Regions from separate parts of the Sporosarcina soli genome, predicted to be linked through region 1. Evidence: riboswitches for the same ligand, from Rfam matches in the RefSeq annotation. Region 1 holds a riboswitch; each other region holds the start of a gene.
The links. A riboswitch is a leader RNA that binds a small molecule or an ion and turns the genes downstream of it on or off. The one in region 1 is predicted to bind cobalamin.

Region 1 (8,423 bases):
GGCCTCTTCAGAGCGTTCCACTTGGAAACATTCCGCTAACGGCGCCCCCTCGGGTTCATAGGAATGCGTCGGCGTCAGATGAAGTTGCGGCTTGGGCACGAACGGATGTGCTTGCGCTCGCACTTCCACTTCATAGACCTTTTTCAATTGCCGCTCTTTCCGTAACGTATTGACGTCCCCGACTTCCAAAAAAGAACCTTCATGCAATAAAGCGATGCGATCCGCATAAAGGGAGGCGACGTTCAAGTCATGCAAAATGGCGAAAATTGTCAGCCCTTTCGTCTGTTGCCACTCTTTTAACAAATCGAGCATATGGAAGGTATGTTTAATGTCCAAGTGATTGGTCGGTTCATCCAGCAATAAAATCTCCGGCTCTTGCGCCAATGCTTTCGCCAATAAGACGCGTTGTTTTTCTCCTCCACTCAACAGACGGAAGTTCGTTTTACGATAGCGTTCCACATTGGTAATCTTCATCATCGAATCGATCACTTCACGATCGTACGAGGTTAGTATCTTGAACATCCCTTTTTGGTGGGGATAGCGTCCAAGGCTGACGATCTCTTCAACGGTATAATCGAATGTCATTTGCACTTCCTGGGAAAGAACAGCTACTTTTTTCGCTTTTTCCAACTTCGTCAATTTGGATACCGCTTTACCGGTGATAAAAATGTCTCCGGAGAGGATTGGCAATTGTCCAGTGATTAATTTGAAAAGCGTTGTTTTGCCACTTCCATTTGGTCCAAGTAAGGCAAAAAACTCCCCTTTTTCAATTTCCAGATCGATGTCATGGACAATCGGCTTTTTCCCGTAGCCCCCCGCCAGTCGCTCCACTTTAATCATCCGCGCTCACCTCTCCCGATTCGTTCCCTGACCAGTAGAATGGCAAAAACCGGTGCGCCGATCAAAGCCGTGATGACACCAATCGGCAATTCCTTCGGGGCAATGATCGTCCGGGCCAGCAAGTCGGCCAAAATCAAAAACGAACCGCCGAACAGCATTGATAATGGAAGTAGATGCCGATGATTCGGTCCGGTCAGCAAACGGACGAGATGTGGAATAACAAGCCCAACAAATCCGATCGAACCGGAAACGGCTACAGCCGCCCCCGTCAATAAAGAGGCGCCGAGCAGCACCATGATTTTCCCTCTTTTCACGTTGACGCCGATATGGTCGGCCGCTTCCTCTCCAAGTGCAAGCGCATTTAATTCCCGATAATGCATCAGTAGAATAATCGCACCGACGATGATAAATGGAATGACGAGCTGCACATGACTCCATCCCCTCATCCCGACACTGCCATATAACCAGTACATGATTTGCGTCATGGCATCCCGATCTCCGAGCGAAATCAGAAGCGATGTAATGGCACCGATAAATGCACCGACGATAATCCCTGCCAAAATGATCGTTTCAATCGCCAAACTTCTACTGCTCAAACGGACTAAGCCAAACACAATGCCTAAGGTGATAAATCCACTAATAATGGCGACAATTGGCAATGTAAAACTGCCAAGTCCAATGATGGTAAATTGAAAAAAGATGACAAACACGGCACCCAATGCGGCACCTGACGACACACCGATCGTATAAGGGTCCGCTAACGGATTCCGTAACAGCCCTTGAAATGCGGCGCCCGCAAGCGATAGCGAAGCACCGACACAAAGTGCGAGTAAAACTCGAGGGAGTCGGATATTCCATATGATCAACTCTTCATTCCGCGGAATGTTTTCAAGCCAACCGAATCCGAGTGACTTGTCCAACACAATATGTAATATAGTCATGATCGGAAACTGAACGCTGCTGACGAATAATCCGAGCAGCAGCGCACCGAGCACCAATCCGATACTAAGTAAGTAAAGCCAAGTTATTTTATTCCCCAAAAACTTCCGGATAGATAATTTTTGCAAGTGTTTCCACTCCTTGGATCAAACGAGGTCCAGGACGAGTGACCGTGTCACTATCCACATCGAATACTTGTCCTTCTTTTACCGCTGTCACTTCCGCCCAGCCTTCACGTGCCAAAACTTGATCGGCTGGATTGTCGATATAATAACCGTATGTCGTAATGATGACGTCCGGATTCAATTGGACGATTTCCTCTTCCGTCAACTTCACCCAACCATCTTGATCTTCTGCGGCATTGGTGGCGTTGATCGTTTCCAACATTTCATGCATAAACGTATTTTGCCCGGTTGTGAAAATATCCGGCGCAGGGGACACTTCCACCCATACTTTCTTTTTATCGGTAATGGCTTTTGCCTTTTCTTCAATCGCTGCGCGTCGCTCTTTCATATCGGTAATGATTTCGTCCGCTTTTTCAGCAGTTCCCGTTGCCTTCCCGATCATGCTCATCGTTTGGTAAGCATCGTCAAAAGAAGATGCACTCCCTGTCACGACGACTGTAATTCCCGCCTCTTCAAACTGTTTTAAAATATCCCCGTGCGTATTGTAATGGTAAGACGTAGCAAAGATGATATCCGGCAAGAGCGATAAAATCAGCTCCGCATCCATATCCTGTCCGCCGACTTTTTGTACTTCAAGCGCTTCCGCCGGATAATTATCGTAATCGGATACACCGATCATGCGGTCGCCTACGCCAAGTGCATACAGGATTTCCGTGTTACTCGCCTGGAGGGATATAATCGTTTCTGGTTCGCTTTCAATGGTCACTTCCCGCCCCGCATCATCCGTAATTGTTACCGGAAACGCTTGAGCGACTTCTTCACTGACATCCGCTGCTCCTGCATCCGACACATCTTCCGTTGCATCATTCGATCCCTTATCCGTACCGCATGCCGTCAGAATTGCCAACATGAAGACTAAAACGAAGCTGAATAATCCGTATCTTTGAAAGTACTCTTTCAATTCAATCTCTCCTTTTTTTTACATCAAAAAAAGCGCTCTTCTTAAAAGAAGGCGCGTTTAAAAAGCGTTCACCAGGGTGCCTGGCATCCCATGTCCACACTTTAAACATTCCCTCCTCGAGGAAGCTTAAAAATCAAAATAGGCAGGTCTCCTGACTTACGTCTCATCAGCCAACTAACTCCTTCCCATGCTCAACACACAGTGGATTTAGCCTTAGTCGCTTCAACGCTTACAGTGACGGGATCGTGTTGGACTTGCACCAACTTCCCTCTTCGTTCTGAACAGTTATTTTCAAACGTCCAAAAACCTATTTCTCAATTATTCTTTTTTCAATGTTATGTAGTTAGTAACCAGTATAACATACTAGGGTACCACGTCACTGCCATTAAAAAACTAGTTTTTGGAATCGTAAATGTTATGCTTGTTATACAAACTTGACCGCTTTTCAATAAAATCAGTCTTCTAGAAACGGGTCAGATTTTTCCTGAGGAGTAAAATGAACGATCGAAGGACATTACATGAAACAGGTTGGAATTATCTTAGGCATAGTAGTTATAGTAGCAGTGTTTATGTTTTTTAATAAATCATACTATCCTCCCCTACCGATAGATCATCTTTCGGCAAAAGAAGCACTTGAAAAACTAAAAAGTTCCGATGAAAGGATAGTTGAGGTTGCAACAAACGATGATTACACTTGGTATATCACAAGAAGTCAAAGTGAAGTCGATGAGAATAATCAATAACGCCTCGGCGTTATTGCGTCCAAATTTTGAATTAAGCTTGCTCAATTAACTCCTTTCAAAATCCGTGACATCCGCCGGAGGCTTGGGCCAACAGGATGTTGGTCACTCAGGCGTTGCCAATCAAACAGCGAAGGGTTTGATTTGCCGTATTTCTGCGGTTTTTTGCAGAAATTAAGGCACTTTCATTCAGGACGCGGCAATCTTAGCCTGAGTTCCTCTATTCAGCCGGGGTTTGAACCCCCACTGAATGGAATGCATTTCTAGCATTCATCCCACCACCTATAGAAGTGGGGGGCTTCTGCTGAAGCAAGTTAAACAAATGATTGGTTCAAATGGTTGGGAATTTAAGGAGAAAGAAGGTTCTGGTCTGTTCTTTGAAAAAGAGGGTAAAAGATTAATTGCCGCGACCCAGATGCGGACTAAAAAATACGTCCTTGTTCAGGTACAAAATACATTCAAAGAGCTTTAAAGTATGTCCACAGTAACTCGGAAGTGATTGAAATGAGATGGGAAGAGGTCCGTCAAGCGTTTTCAAACAAATGGATTTTAATCGAGGGAATAGAAATAAGTAATGATTAAAAGGTGGTTGGATGAATGAAAGGATATATTACTGTTATTACTATTGTTTTGTTAATCATATTGGTAATCATTCGTTCAATACAGTTAAAAAAACTGGGCATTCAAGCATTTAAATTTGGTGAAATGGACAAAAAGGATTTCATTATACCGCCATTTGCTTTGCTATTATTTTATGTAATTTTTTCCAACACATTTAACTTACCGCGATTGGGAACGGAATTATTTAGGAATGAGTTCGTTGGTTGGATCGGCGTGGTCTTATGCTTACTGGGTCTTTTTCTATTTCTTTATAGCTTAATTTCGTTCGGAAAAAGCTTCAGAGTAGGAATTGATGAAGACAATCCAGGCCCTTTAATTACGACTGGCGCCTTTGCCATAAGTCGAAATCCAATATATACGGCCTTTGGACTGGTTTTATTAGGAGAATTTCTCATATACTCAAATTGGATTTTACTATTATATTTGATTGTAGGTTATTGGCTTTTCAATCGCCAAGTACTGCTTGAGGAACAATCGTTGATGAAAATTTACGGTGAGGAATATAAACTATACAGTAAAAAAGTCCGTCGCTACTTTTAGTCAAACTATCCTATTAAGCAATTGGGCACGATTGTTAAAGATCAAAAGCCCAATCCCTCACTAAAAAGTACCGAGGGATTGGGCTTTTTTATCTTCTATTCAGATGCATTTATTTATCAAACAACTTCTTCAACGCATCGGCCATCGCTGTGTTAACTGGCTCTTCCTGTTTCTTCATATACTTCTGGACGTCGCGCTTGTCCGCTTTTTTCCCACCAGATTGTGCTCTGCGCTTTTCAAATGCAGACAACTTCTCACGGTGACCACATTTACAGACGAAAATCCGACCGTCGCCTTCTCCACGCAGTTCCAATTTTTTCTTACAAACCGGGCATCTAGCATTCGTCAATGTCGAGACGTTTTTCCGGTGGCCGCATTCACGGTCTTGGCAAACAAGCATCTTGCCGCGTTTGCCATTCACTTCGAGCAGCAATTTCCCGCAATCCGGGCAGGTTTTTCCTGTTACATTATCATGCTTGAACTTCTTGTCGTCTGTTTTGATTTCCGTAACGGTCCGTTTGGAAAAGTCGATCATGTCTTTCATGAAAGCCGCTTTTTTCATTTGTCCCTTGGCGATTTTCGTCAGGCCTTGTTCCCATTCCGCCGTGAGTGCCGGTGATTTCAAATCTTCCGGAACGAGTTCGAGTAGTTGGCGCCCTTTCGACGTCGTATAAATGTCGTTGCCTTTTTTCTCTACAACGAATGAATTAAACAGTCTTTCAATGACATCTGCACGGGTTGCCACGGTTCCAAGTCCACCCGTTTCACCGATCGTCTTGATCAGATCTTTCGATTCCCCTTGCATGAACTGCACAGGATTTTCCATCGCTGCGAGCAATGTTCCTTCATTGAAGCGGGCAGGTGGCTTCGTTTGGCCATCTGTCATGACAATAGCACGAATGTTCACGTCATCGCCTTTTTTGAATGGAGGAAGTGTATCCGTATCGACCTCTTCCTCGTCAGTCGAATAAACCTTTTTCCATCCTTCATCGGTGATCGTACGACCTTTCGCTTTGAACAGTTCGTCACCGACCGCCAGTTCCGCCGTCACTTGGTCATAGCGGAACGGACCGAAGAAAACGGCAAGGAAACGTTTAACGATCAAATCATATAAACGCTGCTCTTTGTCCGATAGATTTTGAAGCAATGGTGTTTCTTCTGTCGGGATGATGGCATGGTGATCAGACACACGTCTATCATCAATGACGCCTTTCTGCGGTTTAACGTTGTTCGAACGCAGTAGTGTGTTGACCGATTTGCGGTATGGACCGATATCCACCGCTTTAATACGCTCTTTCAACGTATTCGCCATATCGGACGTCAAATGCTTGGAATCGGTACGTGGATACGTCACTGCTTTATGGCGCTCATATAGATTTTGGAGCGTAGATAGCGTCTCTTTTGCGGACCATGACCAGCGGCGATGCGCTTCTTTTTGCAGCTCCGTCAAGTCGAAAAGAGGTGGTGCCGGCTGCGATTTCGGTGCCGTTTTCACATCCGTCACTTTTCCGGAATGAACCCCATCGAGCTTGCCAAGCAATGACTCGACAGCTTCTTTATCGAATGACTGCGTCTGTCCTGCCTTGTCATGCCAAGTGAACTTCGCGGACTCCGTCAAAGCCTGCAAACCATAATATGATTTCGGCCTAAACTCACGGATCTGTCTTTCCCGTTCCGCAATCATCGCCAATGTCGGCGTCTGCACGCGCCCCGTTGACAATTGCGCATTGTATTTCACCGTCAATGCACGTGTCGCATTAATGCCGACAACCCAGTCCGCTTCCGCACGAGCGACCGCCGCCTCATAAAGATGCTCGTAAGCACGGCCGTCTTTCAAGTTCTTGAAACCGTCCTTAATCGCTTTGTCGGTAACAGATGAAATCCACAAACGTTTGACAGGTTTGCGGACTTTAGCCATTTCCAAAATCCAGCGTGCCACAAGTTCCCCTTCACGCCCCGCATCCGTCGCGATGATGACATCCTTCACATCATTACGTTTCAATTGCGCTTTCACTGCGTTGTATTGTTTCGATGTCTGACGGATCGGCACAAGTTTGAAGGGCTCCGGAATGATCGGTAAATGTTCGAGCTTCCACTCTTTGTATTCATTGCCGTACCCTTCTGGATCCGCATGTGTCACAAGGTGGCCGAGTGCCCACGTGACGATATAATTTGTTCCCTCAAGAAATCCGTTCCCTTTTTTATTACAGCCGAGCACCCGCGCAATATCGCGTGCCACGGACGGCTTTTCAGCTAATACTAATGATTTGGACATAAAAAGATCCCCTTTCTTCTTCTATTGATTATAAGGGAGAATCGATCGTGATGCATGCCAAGCGAATAGATCTCGCTGAACAACGAAAAAACAGTGACTTTCTGTATCGGTCTGCTTCCTGCCCGATTTGCTTGTACTCCGCGTCGCATTGGTTGCATTCTGGAACCTTCGGATCAAAACCAAAACAGGGCGCCAAGCACTCACACAGAATTCTGGGAGTCCCGGCGCCCTGCCATCAAGTCATTGCGAAGAGAGAGGGGCATCCCCCGGAATCACCGTCTTCTCCGCTTTATCATCCCCAATGAAAAGCTCTTCGATTTTTTCATAAGGGACTGCTTCTTCCAAACGCTCTTTCACCCGCTCGATTATTTTTTCGGGAGACGTCAGTGAAATGACCGCATCTCCTGCAAATGCTTGTAGTTCCACTTCAGGTGTAAAGAATTCAATCGTTCCATCTATGCGGAAAATATAAAGAAGAATAGATTTATCATCCCGCTCGCGCAAATATTGCGTGTAACTATACTGTTTCGTGATCATCGTTTTTCGGATGACATGCCCTGCGCTCATCCGATCTTCCAACTCGTAGATGGAGACATCCGGTGTAAATATTGTCTGCCCACCCATGATGGTAAACGTTTGGACGTCTTTCCCAACGTGAAATGCCGTTTGATACAAATGATCACGTCCTAGATCTGGCGTGAAATCCGCACAAACATGGGCATTGTACATATCTGCCTTCGTCATCGCTAACATATACCGGTACGGCGTTAAGTCAAGATGATATTCCGTCTGCTCGGAAAGGATATCACCAATGTAAATCGGCATACCCAATTGACGTGCATACGTCAAATTAGCCCATGAACGGTCAACAATCAGTACTTCATTTCCCGTATCTTTAACCGATTGGGCAAGTGCTGCAGCAAACCTGCTTCCACCAACGATCAATACGCCCGATTCATCAGTCGTTGTTAGGTTTAATTTCTTGGCTAGAAAGCTAATTGAAAATCCATGAAGGACAACCGTCGACAGGACAAGTGCAAACGTCAAAGCTGTCAGCAACGCGGCATCCGCATAGCCATTTTCCAATAAGATCGAGGCAAAATATCCTGAAACCGTTAGTGCTACAATGCCCCGTGGTGCAATCCAGCCGATCAATAGTTTCTCCCGGACATTCAATTCGGTCCCGATTGTCGAAAGCCAAATCGATAAAGGCCGGACAATAAACAGCATTGCAGCAACATAGGCAATAATGTTCGGATTGAAAATTTCAATGAGCGTCCGAGGATCAAGTGAAGCTGTCAGCATAACAAAGATGCCCGATATGAGAAGCACCGAAATATTTTCTTTAAAATGACGAATGTCCTGCAATGTTGTCAACCGCA
Region 2 (8,423 bases), 190 kb from region 1:
TCGTAAAAGCTATTAAAATCTTTTTCCATCGCACTCGCCTCTGATTTATGTTGCCATCCATCTGGCGTTTCTTTTACTTCATAGCGGGTAATTTCTTCAACAGCCGCGTCCCATTCAACATTCAGTGAAGCATAAATGTCCCTTGTTTGAGCGACATAGTCATCTGCAGAACGATACGATTTCTTCAATCGACTGAGAGAAGGGATGATCAACTCCCGTTGCTTTTCTTCCGTTGTACCGGCACCGTCAAGTAAAATAAGCCCAGATACTTCCACTTCACTTGCGACGAGCGCACAAATATAGGCTCCCATGGAATAACCCATCAAAATCGGTTTCTCAATTTTCTTCATTTCAATAAATGTTTTTAGTTCTTCCGCATGTTTGAATAAGGATGTATTTTCATCTGCCGGACTGCTGTTTCCTCTCCCACGAAGGTCATAGCTAATGAACGTATAATCCCCTTCCAGCAACTTCCGGTAATGATAAAAAGTCTTATGATTACCCGTCAACCCATGAACAGCAATGATCGTCCCTTTGTGCCCTGGAGTTTCTTGGATTGCTAATTTCGTATGCGAATCGAGCATAAATTCCTTAACCATTTGATAACCCCTCTCTATAATTAGTCAACTTGATAGACGGAGTATTTTACTCCAGTCGCTAATCGCTGTCCTGTTGAGACAAATGCTGTTTTATTCATCCAATCATATTTTTCAGAAGCCGTTTCAAAGATTGGAACTGTACGGAAATAGTACTCTTCCGGATTAACTTGTTCATTATTATCAAGGCGTGCCAATACTTCTTTCGGACCTGTACGAATTCCGCGGTAGGTCATCAGAATGATTTCATTGTCGTCCGTGCGCAATAAGATACGAACATCCTGGATAATCGTCCCGTCTTCCCGAACTGTAATCCAATCGTCTCCTCCTGGAATTACTTCTCCTTTGATATACTCGCCATTGAAATGACCGCCCTCTACTCGGATAATTCTTCGATTACCAATCGGTGTCTTTCCTGGTAGATGTGCTTTTTCAACCTGTAATTCCAAATCAAATGTAAATGTCAGCTTTGGTGCCTCGAAATATGCCATAACTGATTACTCCCCCTTATTTATGATTTGAACAATCTATTGTGTAAAAAGGTGTTTGCAAAATCCATCATTAAATTGTACGCTTGACGTACAAATAATTACATATCGTACAATCACATTATAGACACGGAGGTAGTGATATTGTCAAGGGAATATTCTAATAATTCCATTAAACAAACGGATATTATCCAATCATTGGAACGGGGACTGGCCGTCATCCAAGCTTTCTCGCCCGAATATCCAACCCTAACGGTGAGTGAAGCCGCCAAAATTACGGAGCTAAGTCGACCCACAGTTCGCCGTATATTGCTTACGTTAGAACATTTAGGCTATGTAACTTCAAAAAATGGTCACTTTTCATTAACAGCCCGCGTGTTGTCTCTCGGTTATGCTTATCTTTCATCGAAAAATATTTGGGAAAGTGCGCATGACTATATGAAAGATTTAGTCAATCAAACAAATGAGTCAACATCCATATCCGTTTTGGATGACACGGATATCGTCTATGTGGCCCGAATTCCAACAAAACGAATTATGACGATTTCATTAGATGTAGGATCTCGTCTTCCTGCATACGCAACGTCTATGGGACAAGTATTATTGGCTCATCTTTCTCCACCTGAGCTTGAAGCATACTTTCAAAAAATAGAGTTAAAGGCTTTTACAAAGAAGACTATTATTGATAAATCGGAATTAATAAACAGGTTTAAAGAAATTCGAGACAATGGATGGGTCTTTGTAGAACAACAACTAGAAGAAGGGCTTAGTTCAATTGCCGCGCCGATTCGGAACGCGGAAGGAAAAGTAATCGCAGCCATTAATATATCTGCACAGGCCGGCAGAACAAACGAGAAAACAAGAAAAGAAGCCTTTATACCGTTATTGCTACAAACTGCTATTCAAATTAGCAAAGAAATTTCTAAGTCACACCATGTATCCCATTTATAATTAGAAATTGAAGAGATTGAATTGAAAAATACACACTCTTAAAGATTATGGATGCTCGCACTGAACAATCAGTATATTTCCTTTCTGATAACTAAGAAACTTCCCTTTCCCTATTTACGTTTGCCCTGCTACATGCTAGTGTTAAGTTAACAAACTATATCGAAATGAACGATAGAAGGGTACCGTATAACGGTTTAAAAGGGAATCCGGGAAATCCGGAGCTGTCCCCGCAACTGTGAGCGCTGACGACCGCCGAAGAAGCCACTGTGGAGAATTCCATGGGAAGGCAGGCCGGAAGGATGAAGCGTGAGCCAGAAGACCTGCCCCCTATCGTCAAGCAACACTTTCTTCGGGGGTTGAGAGGTGGAAGCGAGCAGGTTCCCGCCATCAGTCCGACGTTATCCAGATGAATCGGACGATATTTGCGGTCCTATTCTGTTTCCTACAACTAATCCATGAGCGATGGCTCTACCGAAAAGGTAGTTTCATCGCTTTTTTGTTTTGAAAAGCAACAGTTGCCCCACTCCGGCTACTGTTTGCTGCACAACGAACATGGAAGGAGATTCGGAAACGATGTTCACTCAAACTAAATGCTTTGATCGTGACCTATTACTGAACGACTTACGCAGTGAATTCGGAGCGGATGTAATTGCTCCTCTCATAGAGGCAAACGCACGGTGGATGAAGACATATCTGAACGGAACAGAAACCGAGTGGTATAAGGACATGATTTCATGTGCGCTCGGGCGATTGAACGAGGAAGATACGTACTGGACGTTTGTCGCAGCACGTATCTATCTTTATGAGCTTTATTCGCAACGCAGCTCGCCTCCCTATACGAATTTCCCGGCTCATTTCCAACAACTGGCGCAACTTGGCTTTTACGATGAAACGCTCCTTGATTGCTATTCACAGGATGAGCTACTGCTTCTAGGGAATCTAATCGTCCCGGAAAGAGACAAGCTGTTCACCTATCTTGGCTTACGGACAATGATGGATCACTACATCGCCACAAATGCTGAAAATGAACCCATCGAACTCCCTCAAGAACGATGGCTGATCACCGCGATGACACTTATGCAAAACGAGACGGAAGAGCGACTTAAAAAAGTGGCTGAAGCGTATTGGGCATTGAGCCATTTATATATGACATTCGAGATGCCATCCAGGTCATCTGCAATTGGACATAAGGTGGCTACATACCTACCTGTTTATCATCAGGACATATTTAACTTTCTCGACAATTCTTCTGACGGGAAAATAGGTATCTCAATTCCGGATTTATTTATGGAACGAGTTGAATCCCGAGGTCACTGGCATTTATTCGACCCACAAGAAGTACATGCCATCATGGGTTACTATTTGGAGGACTTTTATGATGAAAAGCGAGGATCCGGCTCATTCCGTGAGAAATATATGGAGTGCGTCAATCATCCGGAACTTCATCGGGAGACGGTTTTTGCCATCGATCTGATGAAGCGAATTTTGCGTAGCCAACTGGAGACTGGCCTTCCCCATCTATTTTATAGAGACGAAGTGAATCGAAAAAATGTGAATAAACATGTGAGATGTAGCCAACCGCCTATCCAGGAAAGTCCAGATTATCCCCAATCATCCATCAACCTTGGTCTTGCCGTTCCGGCTGGTGTACTGGAACGCCTAATACCGATCCAAGTGCGCATGCTCGATAATGCCATTGATTTGAACAATGATGTGGACGATGTAAATACGCAATTCCGCGGTATCTCACTCAGTACCATTGGATGGCATCATCTGCTTGCCGTACAAAAAATACGATGGGAATCAACAGAAGCCGTGACATTTGCCGATGAACTATATGAGCAAATCGCTTATTTGACGATTTCCACATCGATGGCACTTGCAAAGGAAAAAGGGGCTTATCCGTTATTCACAGGGTCTGATTGGCATACTGGTACCTATTTTGTAGATAGGAAATACAATTCAACGGCATGGCAAAATCTTCGGGCGGATGTTTCACTATATGGCGTGCGAAACGGCTATCTGACGGTAATTGCAGCCAATTCATCACTAGCAGACTTAACGGGGACAACAAACGGAGTAGAGCCAATCATTGAAAAAAGTACAGTGGCACAACAAACAAACACTACCATTCCCGTTATTGTGCCAGATCTAAGCCCAGAAACATTCTGGTTCTATAAATCAGCATATTTCATCGACCAACAGTGGACATTAAAGCAAAATGCAGCTCGTCAACGGCATATCGACCAATGCATTTCTCTCAGGCTATATGTACCACATACAATACAGGCAACGGAATTATTAAATCTGCATTTAAACGCTTGGAAAAGCGGCTTAAAAATGACAAATACCATTCATGTGAGTAGCGATTTCCCTAGTTTTTTAATTTCCATTGTTTGATTTTCTAACTTGATTCTACAGAAGTCCTCCACTTCCATAAGTAGCGGGATGAATGTCAGAATGAATTTCAATCAGAGGGAGCCCAAACTCCCTCTGATTCAAGTTAAAAATTTACACACCATTAATGATTAATTATGATTGGTTTTATTTGTTCCGTTCCTTTCACATCCATCTTCGAAGGTCTCATAAATAATAATGATACGATACTACCGATAGTGACGAGGATAGCTATAAGAAAAAAAGCAAAAGAAAAGCTATTGGTCATATCTACAATGATCCCTGTTACAATAGGTGCAATGATCCCTGGAACTGTGTAGGCCAATTGCAAAAGGCCAGCCTGCGATCCTGCACGTTCAGGTGCTATACTAGGAATAACGGAATTAATACAAGACTCAGCCAATGTATTAGCAGAAATGGCAATCGTTAAAAAAACGAGTATTAGTAACACGGAATCGACAAATCCAGCAAGAAACATACAAATTCCAATGATTAGAAAGCTGGCTGATTGCCAATAACCCCAAATTCTTCGATTGCCTGTCTTATTAATTAGCTTGTCAAGAATCCTTGCTCCAATGACCGATGTAAATGCTGCAAAGAGCCAGAGAACCATGATTACGGTACCCATCGTTTTCAAACTCATATTCAGCTCCATTGTCAAATAACCCGGCAACCACGTCATTGAAAAATACAAAACATATCCAAAACAAAATCCACTAAACAAATTCGTAACTAGCGTTTTACGTACTTCTTTTGGCAGTGAAAATAACTCTTTGAAAGATGGTTTATCAGAAATGTTAGCGCTTACAACATCACCTTGTTCTTTTGCTAGCCAGGCTTTTTCTTCTTTACTCATGTACTTGTTATCAGCTGGACTGTCTGTAAAAATACGGAGCCAACCAAATAACCAAACCAATCCCATTACTCCCATTACATAAAAAGCAACTCTCCAACCATAGGTAGCTATAATCCAAACGATAATAGGAGTACCTAACGCTGGACCGAGTTTCACCCCCAAAAACACAACACTTGCTGCTGTGGACGTTTCACGAGGACTTACCCAGTTGGAAATGACCCGAATACCATTAGATAAAGTCGGACCTTCCCCTGCTCCAAAGAAAATACGCGCAATCAGAAATGTAACATAGTTAAATGCAAACGGAGTGGCTATTGTAAAAATAGACCACCATGTAACTCCGATATTCCAGACTTTTTTGGGTCCCCATTTATCAGCCGCAATTCCAGAGAGAAAAGCAAACGGCACTAACCCCCAGAAAAATGCACTTAAAATTAAACCCCACTGAGTGGCTGAGAACCCAAACTCCTCCATAATAGGTCCGGTTGCAGCTGAAATAATAATACGGTCAACGAAATTTATAAACATAATAATGGTTACATAACTCAACATGATCCACCGAAAGTTTTTCTTGAAAATAATAAGCCACTCCTCTATGGAATTTCCATTATAAGATTCACTAGAATAGTTTTTTTTTCGTTTTGCATTTCTTACTAATTTATATTCCCATAAGTACCAATAATCTGATTTTGTAACAAGTAAAAATTTACAGGGCTTGATACTTTGAAAATCCTACGGGCAATGATCAATTACGCCTCGGCGTAATTGCGTCCGGATTTTGAATTGCGAATCGAACAGCGAAGGGTTCGATTTGCCTTAATTTCTGCACCTTTTGCAGAAATTAAGGCACTTAGATAAGCGCAATTGATACCTTTCAAAATCCGTGACATCCGCCAGAGGCTTGGGCCAACAGGATGTTGGTCACTCAGGCGTTGCCAATCGAACAGCGAAGGGTTCGATTTGCCGTATTTCTGCGTTTTTTGCAGAAATTAAGGCACTTTCTAGACGAGGCGATCTTAGCCTGAGTTCCCCTAATCAGCAAATCGTTTTGTACTGAAAGCGAAGCGTCAGCTACAGGGAGTTTGGACTCCCTCTGATTGAAATGCATTCTGGCATTCATCCCGCTACTTATGGAAGTGGGGGACTTCTGCTGAATCAAGTTAAAATTGCCCGTACACATATATCAAAAATTTTTTTTACGTTAAAGCGCCTGACAAGTTTTTAGCGGTAATTACTTCTAGGTCGTACGGAACGATGACTTTCCCAGAAAAGACTTCCGCCGCCTCTTCATATGTTTTTTGTACATCAATATCCGGAAGAAAATGTGTTAACACCAATTGTTTCACATTTGCTTGGCGCGCTGTTTCCGCCGCTTGAGCTGGAGTGCAATGTGTTTCGTTAATTCTCTTCCATAAGGCTTGTCTTTCCGGATTTCGTTCCCTTTCTTCTGCTGTATAGAGTTTCGTAGGAGCCAAACAGCAATCATGGACTAAAATATCCGCATCCTTCGACAACTCTACTAGGGCGTTCGTCGGTGCTGTGTCGCCTGAAATTACGACTGAAGTGTCTTGGATATCGAAGCGATAAGCATAGGTCAAAATACTATGATCCATCTGGGCAGCTGTTACTTGCGCAGGTATGTCGCAGGACACTTCTCCCTTTCCTTCAAGTTCAATAATATTGACATCTAACAGTCCATTTCTTGGCCTGCCCAAAGAAAGTCGATAGTCAATATCCTCTTCAAACATGCCTACAATTGTATCGTGATATTTCTTCAACCCTTTTGGTCCAACGACTGTGAGCTCACGCCTACCTAGTTCCCACCCGGCAAATAAAAATTGTGTATACCCCATAGTGTGATCCGAATGTAGATGGGTGAAATATAAATGTTTTACTTCTTCAGGGGCAATCCCAGCTTTCATTAGCTGGGCTGTAGTGCCTTCCCCACAGTCTATTAAAATTGGCAAGTTTTCAATTAACAAAACTTGCGCAGGGCCAGCTCGGTCAATTTCCGGACGGGGACAACCTGTACCGAGCATTTTTACAGTTACATTCGACATCACAAACATTCCTCTTTTCTAGATAACGTTTTTCATTCTTGCAGAAAAATTTTGTTTTTTACCAAGCTGCTTGCAATAATTGTTCAAGCTGTTCTACATTTTCAATTCGCTTCGGATTATTTCGTACTGTGCGACTTTCGAAAGCTACCTTTGCTAAATGTGGAATATCTGTTTTATCAACACCCACATCCCGTAGGCGAGAAGGTAAGTTCATTTGCTTCACCCATTCCGCAACACGATCCGCAGAGGCCGCTCCCGCTTCTTCAGCACTCATGCCGACTGTAGAAATACCCATCGCTTCCGCAGCCAGGGCAAGTTCATTAGCTGTTACATCTAAATTGAAACGCATCACGTGGGACAACATAATACTGTTGGCATCTCCGTGTGAAACGCCGGCACTGCCACCTAAAACATGACAAATACCATGATGCAATCCCATGTCGACATTGGACAATGCCACCCCTGCCAGGAAAGAACCGTTCAACATTTCGGTTCGTGCAGCTAATGATCTTCCATCCACGACGCACTGGACAAGAGATTGTCCAATTGAACGAATACCTCCAAGCGCTGCAGCTGTCGATAATGGATTTTTTGTAATTGAATAGAGAGCCTCGATACAATGGGCAAATGCATTGATTCCGGAACCAGCCGTTACCCCTTGAGGGAGCTCCAAAGTAAGTTCCGGATCGTAAATTGTTAATTTGGGCGTAATTTTTACATCTTTCACGGTAATTTTACGTTTTATCGTTCCTTGTTCATGCGTAATGCCATAGACAGGCGTCATTTCAGAACCCGCATACGTTGTTGGTATGGCAATGACCGGGATGAGCGGCTGCTCTGTCGGAAATGCGGCTTTCGCCGGGCTACCCGTCCTTTTTTCTTCCAAAGCTAGGCTAATCGCTTTAGCAATACCAACCGCACTTCCACCACCAAGGCCAATAACCGCATCAATCTGTTGTTCCTCTGCAATTGCTAACGCTTCCCGCACTTGAAAATCTTGCACATGCGGTTGAACTTGGTCGTACGCAACTACTAAACGTTCGCCTAACATATTTTCAATCGAATCGACGTAGCC
Region 3 (8,423 bases), on a different contig from region 1:
CGATCCCAAGAAGACCAATCTCCCCCGCTTTTTCAAAGAGAGTACGTACCGCTTGCTGTTCGATTGGTGTAGCCTTTTCCATTAAAGGCCTTACATCCAACTTGAGAAATTGCTCAGTCGTTTTTGCAATCATTTCTTCTTCGTCTGCAAAGTCTTCAGGTGTGAAAAAAGTTAAATCCTCCACCTTGTCAGTCAAATTGGAATTTGATTCTGCATACTGTGTTTGATCCATTCCTCTTTCCCTCCATTCACTTTATCAAATTATAATTGCAATTTTTATGCCAAGAAAAATGAAGGCAGCTGGCAGCTCCTGAAAAGGGGATTTGTATAAGTGACTAGACAGTTTGACAGTTTATCCATTCATAGTTGATAACGGGATAGTTTATTGTAAAGAGTCGCTCTTGTGATACCAAGACGCTTAGCCGCTTCCGATTTATTGCCTCTCACTTCTTTTAATACTTTTTCAATGACTGTCTTTTCTTCTTCCTCCTGATCAAGCTGTCTGGCTTCCCTTCTTTCATGGAGCGGCGAAGAGTTTGTCATGTAAGCTTGTATCTTTTCAGTTTGAAAAAATTCCTTTGGCAAATCAGATACTTTCACATGCGATTCACTTGTCAAAGCAAATAATCGCTCTAAGACATTCAATAACTCCCGTATATTTCCCGGCCAATGGTAACGGAAAAACAATTGCATAACATCTTTATCAATCGTTTTCTGTGTAATGCCGTATGTTTCACAAAGAATGGACAGCTGACCTGAAATCAAGAGAGGGATGTCTTTTTTCCGTTCTCTTAAAGGCGGAATATGCAGAGGGAGAACATGCAGCCGATAATAGAGATCTTTCCTGAATTCTCCTTTTCTCACCATTTGTTCTAAGTTTTTATTGGTCGCGGCAATGATGCGAAAATCGACCGGTATCGGTTCCATTCCTCCAATCCGCTCCACTTCTTTTTCTTGAATAACCCGCAAAATCTTCGCTTGTGTAGAAAGGGGCATATCGCCAATTTCGTCCAGAAAAATGGTCCCTTTATGGGCCAATTCAAACTTTCCTTGTTTTCCTCCTTTCTGTGCACCTGTAAATGCACCTTCCGTATAGCCAAACAACTCAGATTCGAGTAAGTTATCCGGAATGGCAGCACAATTGACACTGACAAAACGCCCGTTCCGCATAATACCTGTATCATGGATCGCACGGGCGAATTGCTCTTTTCCGACACCGCTTTCCCCGCTAATGAGAACAGGTGCTTTGGACAGCGCTGCCTTTCTCGCAATCTTTTTCGTCTGGGAGATGGCAGGGCTTTCGCCAAGAATCTCTTCAAAAGACATTCGTTTCCGGGCAATAGGTTTGTTGCTTTGGTGCGAACTGTCCCCTTTTTGTTGTTCCAGCGCACCTTTTTTCGTCATAATTTGTTGAATTTCAGAAACGCCTTCATAAATGAGCATACCGACCGCCCCAACTACTTGCCCATTTTTCCAAATGGGCATTCGGTGCACCACCATTTCTTGACCTTGTAACCGATGAATTTGATTCCGCTCGGGAATACCTGTTGTCAGGACGATCGGAATTCTTGTATTCTCGATTACTTGCTCAACAGGGCGCCCAATCGCTTCTTCCTTACTCATCCCGACATAACGACTATACGTTTCGTTAAACAATTTGATGATTCCCGTTTCATCCACAATTGCAAGCCCCTCATAGGCTGTATCAAAACAAAGTTGATACCACTCATTCGTTTCCTGCGATTTTTCATGCTGTTGAACAACTGTTTGATAGATGGACAACAGCTCTTTTTGTGTGATGACGCCTTTTAAAACTTTTGTTTCTTCGCATACGACATAGAGTGGACAATGATTCAATTCCTTTATCGAAAAACCCTCGTTGATCGTCAGAAAGTTTACACTACCGATCAAACCGATCGGTTCATCCCAATCCATCCCGCCTTCAATTGCAGCAAGACAATCCTTTATGTTAACGACCCGTATCATCTTTCCATCTTCCACGAGCGGTAATTCCACCCATTCGCCATCAGCCAACAACCGAAATGCGTCCTTTAGCTTATGCTTTGTTGTCAGCATTTGCAGAGAAACATCCATCCATTCTTTCACCAAACCCATAGTCGCTCCCCCTTTCAACACTTCCTCCAATCCAAATTCCTACTATTTTAAATAGTAGATCAAAAATAAAGTTGTTTATTTAACTTCGCCATAACCCGAGAAAATTCCTTCGTAACGAACAGCCCGATCGGTGCAGCGTTATTGTGAAAATAAAGTGAAACTTCAATCAGTGGGGGTTTTCCCCATCCCCCACTGATTGTTAGTTGAACCAATCGGGCTTTTACGGGCAGTTGATCTCCCACCTATCCTTATCGTTATACTTAAGTCTTCAGGTGGCAGTCTTACTGCCCGTTAATGCGGGATAAAAAAATGATGGCTCGCTCCTGAGAATGCCAAACGAGCATTCTTCAAAATACGAACCATCATTGTGAAACCTAGTTATTGTCCTTTCGTTAAAACCGTTTTGGCAATGGATTGGTCTAATGCTTCAAATTCATCATAAGAAATGGTTTCATACAATTCACTTCTCGTCTGCATAGCAGCTAATGATCGTTCTTGGGATCCGCTGCTAATTATTTCTTCATACACACGTTCATAAGCTTTAGCGGCAACTCTTAAAGAAGTGACAGGATAAATGACCATTTGAAAGCCCATATCCGCAAATTGTTCAGCACTATAGTAAGGCGTTTTTCCAAATTCGGTCATATTGGCAAGTAAAGGAATCGGAATTTCTTTTGCAAACAAACGGAACTCCTCTTCCGATTGAAGGGCTTCCGGAAAAATGACATCCGCCCCCGCCTTCACATAAGCTAGTGCTCTTTGCAATGCTTTTTCCAATCCTTCTACAGCTCGAGCATCGGTTCTTGCGACAATGTTGAGAGAAGGGGCGACCTGTTTAATAATCGAGACTTTTTGCACCATCTCTTCAATGGTCACTAAATTTTTGCCATTTAAATGACCGCATTTCTTCGGTAATTGCTGGTCTTCCAATTGTACAGCAGCGACGTTCGCTTCTACCATTTCGCAGGCGGTACGTGCCACATTTAACACGCCGCCAAATCCTGTGTCAATATCGACGAGCACTGGCAAGTCCGTTGCCCGTATGAGATCTCGTGCACGATCCGCAACTTCGGCTGACGTCACTATTCCTAGATCAGGCAAACCGCGGCTCGCGGTATAGGCTGCCCCCGATAAATACAAAGCTGAAAATCCGGCACGCTTCGCAACGAGCGCTGCCATTGCATCATGCGCACCAGGAATCTGTACAATTCCCGATGTTTGCATAAGCGAACGGAATTTCTTAGCCAATGTTTCTTGTGATGATGGCTGATCAACAATCCAAGCCATATTCTTTCCCCTCCTTACTCATAGCAAAAATAAGTCGACAAACGCATTGACATGCATCTTTTCCAATTCGCTTTGCTTTGCACACGCCGCTTCGATTTCTCCGCGTTTCTTTTCAGGATAGTGTGTCACTAGCGTTGCCGAAAACTTTTCATGTATTTTAGGGATGGCTTCTTCTCTTCTAAAGCGATGGCCAAGCGGATACTCGCACACAATCTTCTCAGTCGTCGAACCGTCTTTAAATTTCACTTGCACTGCATTAGCGATTGAGCGCTTGCTCGGATCGAGATAGTCTTTTGTATATTGTTCGTCTTCTACAACGACCATCAAATTTCTTAATCGATCGATGCGAGGATCGCTCGCTGCATCGTCTTCATAATGATCGGCAACAATATCCCCATACAATAAACCGAGTGCCGTAATGTATTGCAAGCAATGATCACGATCGGCAGGATTATGGAGCGGCCCCACTTTGTCGATAATCCGAATCGCGGATTCATGCGTCGTAATCAAAATTTGATCGATTTCGTCGAGTCGATCCTTGACATTTGGATGGAGAGTGACTGCACATTCAGCAGCCGTCTGTGCATGGAATTCGGCAGGATACGAAACCTTAAAGAGCACGTTTTCCATAACATAGGCATCCAATGGACGTGTAAGTGTCACTTCCTTTTGCTTGAACAATACATCTTGGAATCCCCATTGCGGTGCGGATAATGCCGACGGATAACCCATTTCCCCCGTCATGGTCATCATCGCCAGCCGGACCCCTCGACTCGTCGCATCTCCTGCCGCCCATGATTTCCGTGAACCGGTATTTGGCGCGTGACGATAGGTCCGTAGGCTTGCTCCGTCAATCCAAGCATTTGTGAGCGCGTTATTGATCTCCGTGCGGCCTCCGCCAAGCATTTTGGTGACAACCGCAGTTGTAGCGATTTTAACGAAATGGACATGATCTAGTCCGACACGGTTCAAGCTGTTGTTTAGCGCCAGGACGCCCTGAATTTCATGCGCTTTGATCATCATTTCCAAAACGTCCCGGATCGTAAGCGGTTTTTTCCCTTCGGCCAATCGGACACGGCTCAAATAATCCGCTGTCGCTAAAATGCCCCCTAAATTATCGGATGGATGCCCCCACTCAGCGGCTAACCAAGTGTCATTATAATCTAGCCAACGAATCATCGCGCCGATATCGAATGCCGCTTTTATCGGATCAAGAACATAAGGCGTGCCTGGTACGCGGCTACCGTTCGGGACAACTGTACCCGGAACAACCGGCCCTAGTAATTTAGTACATTCTGGATAATTCAAGGCCAGTATGCCGCACCCGATCGTATCGATCAATACATGGTAAGCGGTCGTATACGCTTCTTCACTTGTAATCTCTTTCTGCAACACATATTCTGTAATCTCTTCAATCAATGCATCTGTCGACGTCTGTTCCTGTAGTTTCAACATCCCAACGCTTCCTTTCTGCAATCGAATTGTTTAAGATAGAACTAGGCGATGCATACTGCATCCCTTCTTAAGGTGAACGGCCAGTTACAACTCCCCAGTTGATTGATGACTGTGTCGTTCGCCATTATAGTGAACCCGCGGTCGGAATAAGCGGTTATTTTCGTGTTGTTCGATGATATGCGCACATAAGCCAACCGTTCTTGCCCCAAAGAAAATCGGTGTGAATAATGGAATTGGAATGCCGAGCATCGAATAGACAGGCGCCGCATAATAGTCCAAATTCGGATAAAGCCCCTTCTCCCTTTCCATCACTTTTTCCCCTGCCTCACACATGCGGTACAGAAGGTCGTCCCCTTTCAACTCGCATAAGGCTTTTAACTCATCTTTCATGACCAATGCTCTCGGATCTATTTTCTTCATGTAGACGCGATGACCAAATCCCATAATCTTTTCCTTGTTCTGTAAACGTTTTTCCAGCAATGTTTCAAATGCCTCCACTGAGCCCGCTCCCAGCAGCATATGCATCACTGCCTCATTGGCACCGCCATGCAAATTTCCTTTTAAGGAAGCGACAGCACCAGTCAACGCACCATATATGTCCGAAAGCGTCGAGGCGATCACCCGAGCGGTGAAAGTGGAATTCGGCATTTCATGTTCGCTGTAAAGTAAAAGCGATTGATCAAAAATGGACGCTTCAAGGTTTGTAGGTTTTTTCCCAGTGATCATATAGAGGAAATTGGCGCTATAGGATAATTCATTTAACGGACGAACCGTTTCTTCCTTTTGTAAAATGTGATAGCTATTGGCAATGATTTCAGGAATTTGACTGAGCAATTTATAAGCCCGTGCTTTATTGGCAGCCAACGTATGATGATCGATAGTCGGGTCATAGCCTGCCAAGGCAGAGATCCCCGTTCGCAAGGCATCCATAGGATGAGTCTCTTCCGGAAGCAGTTGCAAAACTTTCATCACGTCCTCTGGGAGGTCGTATTCCGCTTTTAACTTCGCTTCTACATCCGCTTTTTCCGCCTCAGTCGGCAATCCATCTTCCAATAGCAAGTGCACGATATCGAGATAACCTTTTGTTTTCGAGAGCTCAATTAAATCGTATCCTTTGATAACAATCTGTCCCAATACCGTATCCAATAATGATATGGCGGTCTCAGCAGCTACAACCCCTTCTAATCCCGGTGAAAATGTCATCGTATCCGTCATCCAATCTTCCCCCTATCCGAATAGTAGTTGCTTGTACTTTGTAAGCGCTTTAAATCCGTTAGAAAACAGTTTGGCCCCGAACATTTTATACGCTTAGCTATTTCTGACCACAAAAAAACAACTTCTCTAAGAAGTTGTTAAAGAGCGTCAGAATACCTCCTGAAGAAAGCTGCCCGTCACAAATAGGCACAGCTCATCTGCGCATCCTTAACACCCCCTATCCTCGTAGGTCCATACGTGTTTTAAAAAAAGGCAGGTCTCCTGGCTAATGATCATCGCTATTCGTCCCTTCCCGCCTTTATCAAAAAGCAGTGGTCTACACGAAATCGCTCCCATATACAGTTGCGGGACAGCGTCGGATTCACACCGAACTTCCCTTTTAAGCACATTCATAGATTACGATGGATGTGCACCTTTTTTCACACATATTCAGTTATACTTTCGACTATACCACACAACTCTAAAAATTCAAAACATTTTATACTTAGTTGTTTACTAGTATTGAAGCAAAGATTCATGACAACGAAAAATCGTCATCCTTCGACACCGTCCTTGCCATCATAAGGACAATTCTCAGAATGACGACTCCATTTTATAAATCGCTCAACGCAATAATTTCACCCGTTACCGCATCCACTGCTTCCGCTGCATCGAGCAAACCACAAAGAATATATTTTCCGGAAAGCTCATCATAGAGATAAGTCGGATCAAGCGTAATGTAGGGGATCATTTTTTCAAAAGCCTCTTCATGCGTAACCTTCTCCTGTTCCGCTGGCGCGAATGATTCGAAAATCTCGAACATGGCATCGTTATCCATAAAATTCAACACAGACATCTGCTCAGGATCGATGAATACAACTAATTTCCTTTTCAAAATTGAAGGATTTTCTTCAATCATTCTACAATGCGCTTCAATGAAATTCTCTTGGCGTTGGAATTTATACAGCTTCCACTGTCCTGATTCGTCCGGATACTCGGCTCGCAGAAGGTCTAGTACTACTTTTTTCGCCTGTTCGAGCTGTTCTTCAGTCAGCATCTGTTTTTCAAGATCGACATTCCCAAATGCATCTTCCACACTAGCTACAGATGTGAGTTCAATTTGTTGACGTTCAATTTCCATTTCAAGCGGCGTATCCCATTTCATCACTTCGTCCACTGTCACTTCTGTGCGCTCGTGTTCGAAAAACGGAATGATTCTTTTTCCATCGACTGTCACAAACACCTCTTCCATTGCATACGCCGGAACGAACCGCATATCCGCTTCGGACGGAAATTTGATAAGCTGAAGCTGCCGTTTGACAAGCGGTTCAATTTCTTCCAACGTCAATGTGAAATCTGATTTCTCAATTTCTTCCCGATACGGAAGCGATCCATATGTGGAAAAATGAGTGAGCTTCCCTTCATCGTCGAACTTCACCGTAATGCTACAACCCGGTGAAATTCTAATTCCATTCACATCAAATTCGAATTCAATTTCATGCTCATTCACTTGTGTTAGCTTAAAGTCATCCAAATACGTCCACCCTGTTTGTTGCTCAACCCATGCAACGACCTCCTCAACGGATTTCCCTACAAAATGCTTTTTCTTTGAGAAAGATTGCCCTTGCACAAAAATAACACTTTCAAAACGTTTTTCTTGGATATTATAAGCAATGCTGGCCGTTCCCTCCGGATTTAAATCTTCTTCCACAGGCTCATTCAATTCTTTAGGGAACCACTCCATACTAAATTGATAGTATGCTTCACCTTTTGAATCCCTTTGTTTATAGATTCCATACCTTTCTAACCGATACGCATCCAGTCCAAATTCTGTTTGTGCTTCATCCACTATTTTTTGTAACCGTTCATCCATATTCTCACTCTTTTCTTCTAAAAATTCAAAAAGAAAAGCTGAATGCACCTGGCAATCAGCTTATTTGAAAAACACTTTATCGACGTTATATTTCGCGCGCAATGTGTTAATGATGTACGTTTCGTAAATTTCACGTTCCATTGGGTCTTCCACAATGATAATGGAAATTTTATTCACTTCAGCACGGTGATTTTTAATCGGAGAAACTTGATCTTCAAAATGTTTTTTCACACGTTGACGCAGTTTGCGGGCCTTCCCAGCAAACAACAACTCGTCCTGCTTATTATAAAATAAGATAATACCGCCTTTATCACGCGGAATCTCATGCAAATCAATAAAGCCATTGACCGGTTTAATCGGCGCTGTATCCGCACTCATTTCTTGCTTGCGCTGCACAATCGTTACATCCGGGTTCGGTATCGTAATCGTAATCAATTCAACTTCACGTCCTCTTTTTTTGTGAACTTCAATCGTAGCATAAAATGGCTGAAAAAGCGAA

Region 2: it holds a riboswitch for cobalamin, as region 1 does, so the genes downstream of both, ACFPRA_RS11020 (ribonucleotide reductase N-terminal alpha domain-containing protein) here and ACFPRA_RS10200 (ABC transporter substrate-binding protein) in region 1, are expected to answer to the same signal.
Region 3: it holds a riboswitch for cobalamin, as region 1 does, so the genes downstream of both, mmgD (citrate synthase) here and ACFPRA_RS10200 (ABC transporter substrate-binding protein) in region 1, are expected to answer to the same signal.

What each region holds. Positions count from the first base shown of each region.
Region 1 is NZ_JBHSNO010000005.1:1,278,625-1,287,047, forward strand. Features, by position in the region: gene ACFPRA_RS10190 (ABC transporter ATP-binding protein) at 1-840, opposite strand, end outside; gene ACFPRA_RS10195 (FecCD family ABC transporter permease) at 837-1,907, opposite strand; gene ACFPRA_RS10200 (ABC transporter substrate-binding protein) at 1,870-2,865, opposite strand; cobalamin riboswitch at 2,990-3,191, opposite strand; gene ACFPRA_RS10205 (hypothetical protein) at 3,384-3,608, shown strand; gene ACFPRA_RS10210 (hypothetical protein) at 3,856-4,077, shown strand; gene ACFPRA_RS10215 (methyltransferase family protein) at 4,203-4,766, shown strand; gene ACFPRA_RS10220 (DNA topoisomerase III) at 4,876-7,041, opposite strand; gene ACFPRA_RS10225 (cation:proton antiporter) at 7,282-8,423, opposite strand, start outside.
Region 2 is NZ_JBHSNO010000005.1:1,466,759-1,475,181, forward strand. Features, by position in the region: gene ACFPRA_RS11005 (alpha/beta fold hydrolase) at 1-599, opposite strand, end outside; gene ACFPRA_RS11010 (DUF3237 domain-containing protein) at 620-1,087, opposite strand; gene ACFPRA_RS11015 (IclR family transcriptional regulator domain-containing protein) at 1,229-2,035, shown strand; cobalamin riboswitch at 2,195-2,377, shown strand; gene ACFPRA_RS11020 (ribonucleotide reductase N-terminal alpha domain-containing protein) at 2,609-4,435, shown strand; gene ACFPRA_RS11025 (MFS transporter) at 4,557-5,837, opposite strand; gene ACFPRA_RS11030 (MBL fold metallo-hydrolase) at 6,485-7,348, opposite strand; gene ACFPRA_RS11035 (iron-containing alcohol dehydrogenase family protein) at 7,407-8,423, opposite strand, start outside.
Region 3 is NZ_JBHSNO010000008.1:248,071-256,493, forward strand. Features, by position in the region: gene ACFPRA_RS16430 (acyl-CoA dehydrogenase family protein) at 1-232, opposite strand, end outside; gene ACFPRA_RS16435 (sigma 54-interacting transcriptional regulator) at 361-2,115, opposite strand; gene prpB (methylisocitrate lyase) at 2,494-3,402, opposite strand; gene ACFPRA_RS16445 (bifunctional 2-methylcitrate dehydratase/aconitate hydratase) at 3,421-4,857, opposite strand; gene mmgD (citrate synthase) at 4,942-6,072, opposite strand; cobalamin riboswitch at 6,307-6,504, opposite strand; gene ACFPRA_RS16455 (hypothetical protein) at 6,665-7,924, opposite strand; gene ACFPRA_RS16460 (nucleotide excision repair endonuclease) at 7,985-8,359, opposite strand.